Regions from separate parts of the Streptomyces sp. NPDC016640 genome, predicted to be linked through region 1. Evidence: riboswitches for the same ligand, from Rfam matches in the RefSeq annotation. Region 1 holds a riboswitch; the other holds the start of a gene.
What was found. A riboswitch is a leader RNA that binds a small molecule or an ion and turns the genes downstream of it on or off. The one in region 1 is predicted to bind cyclic di-AMP.
Positions count from the first base shown of each region.

Region 2: it holds a riboswitch for cyclic di-AMP, as region 1 does, so the genes downstream of both, ACF07S_RS09785 (C40 family peptidase) here and ACF07S_RS15905 (M23 family metallopeptidase) in region 1, are expected to answer to the same signal.

Region 1 is NZ_JBIBRG010000006.1:416,871-422,439, forward strand. Features, by position in the region: gene ACF07S_RS15885 (DUF3040 domain-containing protein) at 1-126, opposite strand, end outside; partial or broken gene ACF07S_RS15890 (DNA-binding response regulator) at 597-773, shown strand; gene ACF07S_RS15895 (dihydrofolate reductase family protein) at 913-2,046, shown strand; tRNA gene ACF07S_RS15900 (tRNA-Met) at 2,110-2,183, shown strand; cyclic di-AMP (ydaO/yuaA leader) riboswitch at 2,521-2,677, shown strand; gene ACF07S_RS15905 (M23 family metallopeptidase) at 2,690-3,709, shown strand; gene ACF07S_RS15910 (PrsW family glutamic-type intramembrane protease) at 3,832-5,307, opposite strand; gene trmB (tRNA (guanosine(46)-N7)-methyltransferase TrmB) at 5,337-5,569, opposite strand, start outside.
Region 2 is NZ_JBIBRG010000004.1:93,083-98,651, reverse strand. Features, by position in the region: gene ACF07S_RS09805 (ABC transporter permease) at 1-764, shown strand, start outside; partial or broken gene ACF07S_RS09800 (ATP-dependent Clp protease proteolytic subunit) at 831-932, shown strand; gene ACF07S_RS09795 (ATP-dependent Clp protease proteolytic subunit) at 884-1,228, shown strand; gene ACF07S_RS09790 (hypothetical protein) at 1,239-1,544, shown strand; cyclic di-AMP (ydaO/yuaA leader) riboswitch at 1,878-2,080, shown strand; gene ACF07S_RS09785 (C40 family peptidase) at 2,084-2,557, shown strand; gene ACF07S_RS09780 (ATP-binding protein) at 2,618-3,079, opposite strand; gene ACF07S_RS09775 (helix-turn-helix domain-containing protein) at 3,292-4,152, shown strand; gene ACF07S_RS09770 (DUF397 domain-containing protein) at 4,162-4,386, shown strand; gene ACF07S_RS09765 (8-amino-7-oxononanoate synthase) at 4,457-5,569, opposite strand, start outside.

The DNA.
Region 1 (5,569 bases):
GCTCGTGCGCCGGTACTCGCGGGGGCGGGCCGGCCGTCCGGCGGACAGCGCGCGGGTGAAACGGGGGTCCTCGTGCTCGAGTCGGGCCGCGAGGTCGACCAGGCGCTCGTCGTCGGACTGGGGCACGGCTCCTCCTTCCCAGGGGTGGCCGCCTTGTGACACCGTCGGCGGCCGTCGCTCCGGACACCGCCGGGCGTCGGTTCCGTGACGCCGGGCCGGACGAGCGCGAACCGCCGGCCTACCGCGAACTCGGGCCTGTACAGGGGAGTTTGCCCGTGCGCCGACGTCGCCACCCGTCCGGTACGGTGCCTCCGGCGTCACCCGCCGCCACCGGTGCGGGCCATCGGCCGCGGGCCCCGTCCCGCGCCGGGCCCGGTGCGTACGCGGGGCACCGCGGCGGTGGGGAACCCGGCCGGGAAACGGGGGCTGTCACCGATGGCGCGGGGCCCGCTCAGCACGCAGGCCGAGTGGTGCACGACGAGGCCGGCCAGTCCCTCACCGCCGTACTGCTCCAGCTCGAGCGCTCCGCCGGCCACGTGCCGCCCGGGCCGAGCGGGGAACTGCGCCGGGTGCGGGAGGCCACCCGGGCCGGCCCGGAGGAGATCCTCGAGCTCGTCGCCGGGGGACACGCCTCGCAGCAGATCGCGCACCTCCTCGTGATCAGTCCCGGGACGGTGGAGCGGCGCCGCACCAGTCCGCCGGCCACCCCCGGTCCGAAGGACCGGCTGGAGCTCACCCGGTACGCCATCCGCGTGCGTCCGATCGAGCCCTGACCCGCGCACCGGCCCGCGGTGCACCGGGGCGCGGGCGAGGACGTGCCCCCGCCGGGTCTGTTGTCAGACTGGACCCGGGCCGCACCGGCCCGCCCGCCCCGGTCCCCGCCCGCTGCCGTTCCTCACCCGGAGTACGCCGATGCCCCACCCGTACGTCCTGCTGTCCGCCGCCGTCTCCCTGGACGGCTACCTGGACGACACCGGCCCCGAGCGGCTGCTGCTGTCCGGCCCGGCCGACTTCGACCGGGTCGACGAGGTGCGGGCATCCGCGGACGCCATCCTGGTCGGCGCCGGCACCATCCGCGCCGACAATCCCCGGCTGCTGGTCAACTCGCCCGGACGGCGCGCCGCCCGGGTCGCCGGGGGCCGGCCCGCCTTTCCGCTCAAGGTCACCGTCAGCGGCTCCGGTGACCTGGACCCGGCGGCGCGGTTCTGGCACACCGGCGGCGAGAAGCTGCTCTACACCACCGACCAGGGCGCCGAGCGGGCCCGCGCCCACGGTCTCGCCGCCGACGTCGTCCCGCTCGGGCCGGAGATCGACTGGCGGCGGCTCCTGGAGCACCTGCACGGCGTGCGCGGCGTCCGGCGGCTGATGGTCGAGGGCGGCGGCCGGATCCACACCCAGCTGCTCACCCAGGGCCTCGCGGACGAACTCCAGCTGGTCCTCGCCCCGCTGTTCGTCGGCGCCCCGGACGCACCCCGCCTGTTCGGCCCCGGTGCGTACCAGGCCGGCCGGCTGCGGCTGGTCGAGACCCGCCCGGTCGGCGACGTCGTCCTGACGCGTTACGAGCCCACCGCCCCCGGCGCCGGCCCGCTGCCCTCCGCCGCCGACCACCACTGGCTCGCCCTCGCCTGCGACCTGGCCGACCGGTGCCCGCCCTCACGGACGGCGTTCAGCGTGGGCGCGGTCGTGGTGGCGGCGGACGGTACGGAGCTGGCGCGCGGCCACTCCCGGGAGGGCGCCGACCCGGTGGTGCACGCGGAGGAGGCCGCGCTCGCCAAGATCGGTCCCGCGGATCCCCGGCTCGCGACCGCGACCGTGTACTCCAGTTTGGAGCCCTGCGCGCGCCGCGCGTCCCGGCCCGCGCCCTGTGCCCGGCTGATCCTGGAGGCGGGGGTACGGCGGGTGGTCACGGCCTGGCGCGAGCCGGACACCTTCGTGGCGGGCGCCGACGGCAGCCGGGAGCTGACGGAGGGGGGCGCCACCGTCGTGGTCCTGCCGGAGCACGAGGAGCGGGCCAAGGCACCGAACGCCCATCTGACCGGCCGGTGAGACCGGAGCCGGGTAATGGGTGTGCGGCATGTCCCGTGCATGGCGTACAGTGGTGTTCAACGACGCGGGGTGGAGCAGCTCGGTAGCTCGCTGGGCTCATAACCCAGAGGTCGCAGGTTCAAATCCTGTCCCCGCTACTGAAGGCCGAGGGCCGGAATCCGAAAGGGTTCCGGCCCTCGGCGTTTTCGGTTCGCTTCTCCCGGTCGGCTTGTTCCGGTCCGCTGTCGCGGTTCCCCCGGTCTCGCCATCACCCAGCGTGAGTGATTCATCCCACAACGCATAACAACTGACACACCGTCAGAGCTGATGAGGCGTGGGAAGTGCGGTCAACTCGCCCGTTTTTGGCAGTCGGTGGCCGTTAAGTCCCCAGGGGATTCGTTAAAGATCAAGAGGAACGGCTTGGAATACGGCCCTCGCGTCTATTAACGTTCGATAACGCAGCGCGGTCGTCCCAGCCGTCACAGACGTCGGCTCCGCGCGCACGCGCCGAATCCCGCAAGGGAACCGGGGAACCATCCCATGGGGTGAATCGCGTGGATACCGCCGTGGAAGCACGGCTCGTATACGCGCGTAGGAGACCTTCCTGCTCCGAACCCGTCAGCTAACCCGGTAGGCGGAGAAGGAAGGAAAGGAGTACGCCCACGTGGCGTCCAATCGGCCTGCCCCCGAGGCCCCGTTCCAGCTGAGCGAGACCTTCGTCTACGGCAGTGTCCACACCGACGAGGGACCCTTCGAGCCGTGGAACCCCACGGCGGAGTCCGTCCGACCGGTCCGGGGCCGGCACCGCGTCAGCAAGCAGCGCGGCGGAGGACTCGCCCGCAGCTCCACCGTCCTGGGCGTCGGCGTCATAGCGGCCGTCGGGGCGGGCGGCATGGCCAGCGCGCAGGCCGGCAAGCCGCCGGTCTCGATCTCCCTGCCCGACCTGCCCAACGTGGGCTCCCTCATCTCCGACGAGGAGACGCCCGAGGGGACGGCCACCCCGCTCAGCACCATCGGCATGACCACGGCCGACAGCGAGCAGGGCGCCGCCGACGCCGGCGAGGCGCTGCGCGCCCGGATCATGGCCCAGGTCGAGCAGCAGCAGGACCAGGCCGAGAGCAAGGCGGAGGCGGAGGCCGTCGCCGCGGCCGAGAAGGCGGCCGCCGAGGCCGCCGCCAAGGCGGAGAAGGAGGCCAAGGCCAAGGCCGCCGCCGCCAAGGAGAAGGCGGAGGAGGAGGCCCGGGAGAAGGCCGAGGCCGAGCGTCTCGCCAAGCTGGCCAAGCAGTACGCGCTGCCGACCTCCTCGTACACCCTCAGCTCCACCTTCGGCCAGGCCGGCGCCTACTGGTCCTCCGGCTACCACACCGGCCTCGACTTCGCCGCCCCCACGGGCACGCTGATCAAGGCCGTGCACACCGGCACGATCACCTCCGCCGGCTGGGACGGCTCCTACGGCTACAAGACCGTGCTCACCCTCGACGACGGCACCGAGGTCTGGTACGCCCACCAGTCGTCCATCAGCGTCAGCGTCGGCCAGAAGGTCAACACCGGCGATGTGATCGGCCGGGTCGGCTCCACCGGCAACTCCACCGGCGCCCACCTCCACCTGGAGGTCCACCCCGGCGGCTCCACCTCCGGCATCGACCCGCTGGCGTGGCTGCGCGGCAAGGGCCTCACCCCCTGAGCCCCGCCGCCCGCTGAGGCGCTCGCCCCGCATCCCGGCAGTCCCGACGACGACACTCCGGCGTCAGGGCTGCCGGTCAGGCGTGTGGGGGCGGGACAGGACCGGGAAGGAACCCGGACCCCTCAGGACGACCGGTGGACGTTCGGTTCGTGCGCGCCGTACGGAAACCCGTACGGCAGGTGGCCGTGCGGCGGATGACCGCCTGTCGGGTGCCCAGGCGCCGGATGGTCATGTGTCGGGTGCCCAGGTGCCGGACGGTCATGTGTCGGGTGCCCGTGTGTCGGGTGCCCGTGTGGGAAACGGCCGTGTGCCGGGTGCCCCTGCATCGGATGCCCGTACGCCCCGGGCACCGGCCACGGCGCGGCGGCGACCGGAACCCGAGGCGCGGTGACGCGGGCGGCGTGGTCAAGGGCCGGACGGGCCGCGCCCCGCCGGTGCCACAGCTCCAGCAGCAGTTCCCGTTCCCGCGTGACGAAGTCCGCCCCCGCCCGCCCCAGCCGCCCCCGGTGCCGCAGGAACGCCAGCGAGGTCGCGTACGCCTCGTACCGTGCCATCGACCGCGCCGCCGCCCTGCCGCCGTACCGGCGCGCGTAACGGCGGGCGATGCGCCGGGCCCGCATGGAGCCCAGTACGAACGGCTCCGCGGGAGTGAGCCAGCCGGCGGCCGCGTACGCGGGCAGCTCCGTGCGGACGGCTCGCAGCTCACGCTGCCGCGTCCACACCACCAGCCAGGTCAGCAGGCCGAACGTCGGCACCATGAACGCCGCGTACACCGCGAAGAAGCCGTACGGGCCGAGGGCCGAGGACCCGTTCCACAGCGCGTGCATGCCCATCGCGAGGAGCAGCCCGCCGAGCGGGAGCAGCACGCGCCGCAGCCGCTGCCGTTCCGTGGCGAGCGCGGCGACGCCGAAGCCGATCCCGGTGAGCACGGTGAACAGGGGGTGGGCGAACGGCGACATGACGATGCGGACGAAGAACGTCGCCGCGGTGACCGAGGCGACGCCGGTGTCGCCGGTGAGCCGGTCGGTGCCGAAGGCGGTGCCCAGGTAGAGGATGTTCTCGGTGAACGCGAAGCCGGTGGCGGTGACCCCGGCTATCACCACGCCGTCGAGGATCCCGGTGAAGTCGCGTCTGCGGAAGAGGAAGACCAGGAGGACGGCCGCGGCCTTCGCGGACTCCTCCACGACCGGTGCTATGACCGTCGCGCCGAGGGTGTCCGCGCCGGCCGGGTCGGCGGTCGCCGTCGCTATCCACCGCGTGGCGAAGCTGTTCGCGACGATCGCCATCAGCGCCGCCGCACACGCCCCCCAGGCGAAGGAGAACAGCAGGTTCCGCCAGGGCCCCGGTTCCACCCGGTCCAGCCAGCGGAAGGCGGCCACGAGCAGCGGGACCGGGAGGACGGCGAGGCCCAGCCCGACCAGGAACCCCTGGGTGCCGGTCTGCTCCCGGACCAGGGCGAGGATCACCAGCCCGGACAACGCGAGCAGCGTGGTCAGCGCCCCGTAACGCACCCAGGGCCGCTGCCACCAGTGCGCGTGCCGCAGCGTGCCGCCGGAGGCCGCGCCGGGATGGGTCGGGTGCGGAGGGCTGGAGGCCAAGGAATCGACCCTAACGGGGGAGAGGAGGTCTACGTGCTGTCTCTTGCCAGGTCTTCGGCTCGGCGCCCGTCCCGGTCGTCGTGCGGTACGCGGCGGAAGAGCAGGTCGTTCACGACATGCCCCTTCTCCAGTCCCTGTCCCTCGAAACGGGTGAGCGGCCGGAACGCGGGGCGCGGCGCGAACCCCCCGTCCGCCCGCGTGTTCTCGAAGGCGGGGTGCGCGGTGAGCACCTCGAGCATCTGCTCCGCGTACGGCTCCCAGT
Region 2 (5,569 bases), on a different contig from region 1:
AGGCCGTGGAGAAGCGCGAGGTGTACGGCGCGGTCGTCGTCACGGAGCGGGGCCCGAGGCTGCTCACCGCGTCCGCCGCGAGCCCGGCCGTGGCCCAGCTGCTGCAGGAGGCGGTGGCGCAGCCGGCGGCCGCCTCCGGCACGCCGGTCACCACCGTGGACGTCGTACCCGCCGCCGAACGGGATCCGCGGGGCGCGGTGATGAACACCAGCGTGCTGCCCCTGGCCCTGGCCGGGATCGCGGGCGGCGCCGCGGTGACACTGCTGGGGCTGCGCGGCGCCCGCGCGCTCGCCGCGCTGGCCGGCTCCGCCGTCCTGGTGGGCGCGGTGGCCGCGGCACTGGCGCACAGCTGGCTGGACGCGGTCCCCGGGAACTGGTGGGCCGTGGCCGCGACGTTCGGGCTGGCCGCACTGGCCATGGGCGCGACGGTCGCCGGACTCGCGGGGCTCCTCGGGCAGGCCGGTATCGGGCTCGGCGCCTTCGTGATCATGCTGTTCGGCAACCCGTTCTCGGGGGCGGCCTCGGCACCGGAGATGCTGCCCGAACCGGCCGGTGCGATCGGCCAGTGGCTGCCCCCGGGGGCGGGCGTGTCGCTGCTGCGCTCGGTGTCCTTCTTCGACGGCGCGGCCGCGGCGGGCCCGGCCCTGACGCTGACCTGGTGGGCCGCTCTGGGGCTGGGCGCCGTGCTCCTCGCCGGGCCGCTGAAGGAACGTACGGGGAAGCCCGGGCCCGCGTCCGGACGCGGCCCGGCCCCCGTCGGCTGATCGGACCGCACGGCCGGCGCCCTGGGAGGCGGCCGGCCCTCTCCCCCCGGCGGCTCCTTCCACGCCATGTCCGCGTTCTACGACACGCTGTGTTACGTCACCTGCGACGTGGAGACGGTCTGTCCGGGCCGGGCGGAGGGGACGGCCGCGGTGCTGCCGGCCGCCGGCACCCCGGGCAGGCGAGCGGTGCTGCCCGGCTCGCGCCTGCTGCTCCGCCTGCCCCGGTCGAGGAACCCGTCCAGGGCCGGACCGACGATCCGGCGGTCCGGGCCGAGGAGCCGACCCGCGTCCGGTCCCGCATGGAGGAGATGCTGGTCCGGCACACGGGCCGTACCGCGGAACGGGTCCGGGCGGACGTCGAGCGGGACACGGTCCTCGACGCGCGGGCGGCGGTGGACTACGGACCGGCGGACCGGATCGTGCCCGCCCGCCGGAGCGCGTACCCCGCCCCGGACGCGAAGTGAGCCGCGGACGCTGCCACCGGAACTGCCGCCGCTGCCCGCGTCGACCCGCGCCGAGGCCGAATCGACCGGCCGTTGCCCCGAGGTCGTCGATCTGCTCGGCCGTGTCAATCCGGCCCTGGGCGGTGACACCTACCGCGGGCTGCGCGCGGCCCGGGCGCTGGTCGGCACGGCCGTCGCACTGCGCGACGCGCTGACCCTGATGCACCGGCGCGGTGAGAGCGAACTGCACGCCGCCACCCTGGCCCGCGCGCTGCGGGTGCTGGACGGGGAACGGCGCGCGGCCCGGGTCACCCTCCCGCCGGACCCGGGCAGTTGACGCCCGGGCCGATGCGCACGGCACCCCCGACGACGGCGCGTCCCGTCCGGAGTTGAAACGGACCGAACGGCGTACCTCCATCCGGCGTAGACGAGGCTGCTGTTTTCGGGGCGCCGAAGTTGCGCAACGCGCGCGCCCGAAGGCGGAATCGGGCTTTTCTTCGCTGGTCCGGGGCTCACCGGCGCCCTGGACGGCGACCCGGACGGGCAGGTGTCCATCCGAACGGTGGAGTGGTGAGTAACAACACAAACCCCCCGTTCCGTTGGGTTTTCGATCCCTTCATGGGCCAAGATCCCTGACTGACGACAAGACCCCGCCGCCGCGGCGGGGCGATCCGGGTGGACGCCGAGTCCTGCCGCCACCCGGATGACCGGTCGACAGGAGTGGATCGGCAGGAGTGGAGGACCCGAGCACGACGGGCCGCCGGGACGTCAGTTCCGAGCAGTCCTTGGGGTGAAGCCGCACTCGTGCGGCCGGGCAACTTCGCCAGCCCGAATCCGACAGGTCATCCTTCACAGGCGGCTGACGAAGGGTTGCGCATGACTGCGCTCAATCGTGTCCCGTCTCTCATGGCCCGGGCCGGCACGGCCTCGGCCCTCACCCTGGCCGCCGTGGGCGGCTCCATCGCGGTCCCCGGCGTCGCCTCGGAGGCGGCGGCCGCGACCCCGGCCACCAAGGCCCTGCGCATCGCCGCCGCCAAGAAGGGCTCGCCGTACCAGTGGGGCGCCGTGGGACCGCACAGGTTCGACTGCTCGGGTCTGACGCTGTACTCGTTCAAGAAGGCGGGCAAGAAACTGCCGCGCACCGCCGCCCAGCAGTACAACAAGACCCGCCACATCTCCGCCGGCAGCCGCCGGGCGGGAGACCTGGTCTTCTTCCATTCGGGCAGTTACGTGTACCACGTCGGCATCTACGCGGGGCAGGGCAAGATCTGGCACGCCCCGAAGACCGGGGACGTGGTGCGTCTGCAGAAGATCTGGTCCCGCAGCGTCTGGTACGGCCGGGTGAAGTGATCCGCGGGGCGGCGGCCCGACACGCCGCCGCCCCGCCACCGTGACCGGCGGGCCCACCTCCTACGGCTCCTGCCGCCCCGCCGCCGTGACCGCTCCGGCGGACCGGACGGTCCACGGGAGCGCCACCGAGACGGTCTTGCCGCCCTCACGCGTGGGGCGGATTCTGAGCCTGCCGCCGCACTCCGCGGTCAGCCAGCGGATGATGACCAGCCCCCGGCCGTTGTCCTGCTGGACCGCGGCGGGCAGCCGCTTGGGAAGCCGGGGATGACTGTCCGTCACACCGATGTGCAGCTGTTCGTCGCGGACCAGGACGACGTCCACCGTGAACGTGGGCGACTGCCCCAGCGTGTGCTGCACCGCGTTGGTGGCGAGTTCGGAGACGATCAGCCGGACGGTGTCGGACAGTTCCGCATCCGCCGGCATGCCCCATTCCAGCAGTGTGCCCACCACATGCGCACGGGCGGCCGGGACCGAGGCGGGATCGCTCGGCAGAGTGACGGATGCTTCCAGGTGATCTGCCATGGCGACGTCGTCCCTTTCCCACGGGACCGCAGTCCGACACGGAGCGGTTGGTTCGAGTACGGTCCCGCACTGGTGCTTCGTCGCCAGACTGCCACCCCCGCACGGCATAGGGCGACGATCCCCCAAGATATGCATATATCTGTCGCTCAAAGCGGTGAACTCTGCGACGGGAGACCGTATCCGGGCGGCTCGGAAGGAGTAGGGAGAGGTCCATGCAGTACGGCCCCGCGGTGCGCCGCCGGAAACTCGGCGCGGAGCTGCGCGCGCTGCGCGCCTCGACGGGGCTCACCAGTGGTGAGGCGGCCCGGCTGGCGGGCTGGCACCAGTCGAAGGTGAGCCGGATCGAGACCGGCACGAGCGGGGTGAAGCCGGCCGATGTGCGCTTACTGCTCGATGTCTACGGCGTGTCCGATCCGCAGCTGCGGGAGCTGCTGCTGGTGCTGTCGGGCACCGGCGACGGCGCCGGCCGGCACCACTGGTGGCACGCCTACCGCGGTGTGCTGCCGCCCACCTACCGCGACTTCATCAGCCTGGAGTCGCAGGCGAGCGCGATGCGCACCCTGGAGACCACGGTGATCCCCGGGCTGCTGCAGACCCCGGAGTACGCGCGGGCGGTGACCGAGGCCGCCCTGGAGGGCACGTCGGAGGAACGACTGGACGCCCTGGTGGAGGTACGGCTGGCCCGGCAGGACGTGCTGCGGGCGGACCCGCCGCTGGAGCTGAGCGCGGTCCTGGACGAGGCGGTGCTGCGCCGCCAGGTCGGTGGTCCCGGCGTGATGGCCCGGCAGCTGACCCGGCTGGTCGAGGCGGCCCGGCTTCCCCAGGTGCGGCTGCAGGTCCTGCCGTTCACCGCGGGGGCACACATCGGGGTTACCGGCCCTTTCGTAATCTTTTCATTTTCGCGCACTTCCGATCTGGATGTGGTTGTTCTCGACCACTTGACGAGTAGCCTCCATCTGGAGCGGAAAGAAGACCTCAGGACCTACGTGGAAGCCTTCAACGCCCTTTCGGTCCACGCCCTTTCGCCAGAGGACTCGTTGGATTTCATCGCCGGCGCAGCAGCCGGCGCGTAAGGAGGCACGATGCCCACACCGCCTCGGACCATTCCTTCCAGCCTCGCACTGCACGGTGCGCGGTGGCTGCGCAGCAGCTACAGCACGGGGGCGAACAACTGCGTCGAGACGGCCCGGCCGGCCACCGGCCCCCTGGCCGGACTGCTCGCCGTGCGCGACTCCAAGACCCCGGCCGGACCCGCGCTGCTCTTCTCCCCCGAGAGCTGGGCGGGGTTCGTGACCGCGGTCCGCTGATGCGGCCCCGCATCCGCTGACCCGGCCGTTCCACCCGTCATCGTGCGACGCACGACCGTGCCCCGCCGACTCATGGCCGCGTCTCGCCGATCACCCGTACAGCGCGTTCGATCTCCGCCCCGGACAGGTCCGCGCGGGCGGTCAGTCTGAGCCGTGAGATGCCGTCGGGTACGGAAGGAGGACGGAAGCAGCCCACGGACAGGCCGGCCGCCCGGCAGTCGGCCGCCCATCGCACGGCCTGCTCCGGGGAAGGGGCGCGCACGGAGACGACCGCGGCGTCCGGACGCGCCGCCTCCAGACCCTCGGCCGTCAACCGGGCGTGCAGTTCCCGCGCCACCGCACCCGCCCGCGCCGCGCGTTCGGGCTCGCGGCGCAGCAGCCGCAGCGCCGCCAGGGCCGCGCCCGCCGCCGCCGGGGCGAGCCCCGTGTCGAAGATGAACGTCCGCGCCGCGTTGACCAGGTGCTCGATCACCCGGGCCGGGCCGAGCACGGCTCCGCCCTGACTGCCCAGCGACTTGGACAGCGTCACCGTCACGACGACGTCGTCGGCGCCCGCGATGCCCGCCGCGTGCGGGGCCCCTCGGCCGCCCTCGCCCAGTACGCCGAGGCCGTGCGCGTCGTCGAGCACCAGGCCCGCACCGTGTTCCCGGCACGCCTCGGCCAGCGCGCCGAGCGGGGCTGCGTCGCCGTCCACCGAGAACACCGTGTCGGACACCGCGACGGCCGGTCCCCCGTGCGAACCCAGTGCCTTGCGGAGGGCGTCGGGGTCGGCGTGCGCGGCGACCCGGGTCGTGCCGCGGGCCAGCCGGCAGCCGTCGATCAGCGAGGCGTGGTTGCCCGCGTCGGAGACGATGAGCGAGCCGTGCGGGGCCAGCGCGGTGACGGCGGCGAGATTGGCCGCGTAGCCGGAGGAGAAGACCAGGGCCGCCTCGAAGCCGCAGAAGGCGGCCAGTTCGCGTTCCAGCTCGGTGTGGAGTTCGGTGGTGCCGGTGACGAGCCGGGAGCCGGTCGATCCGCCGCCCCAGGTCCGCGCGGCACGGGCCGCGCCCTCGGTGACCTCCGGGTGCCGGGCGAGACCCAGGTAGTCGTTGCCGGCCAGATCCAGGAGCGGTGAACCGGCGGCCCGGGGCCGCAGGGTGCGCACGAGTCCGGCCCGGCGGCGCCGGTCCGCCTGCTCGTCGAT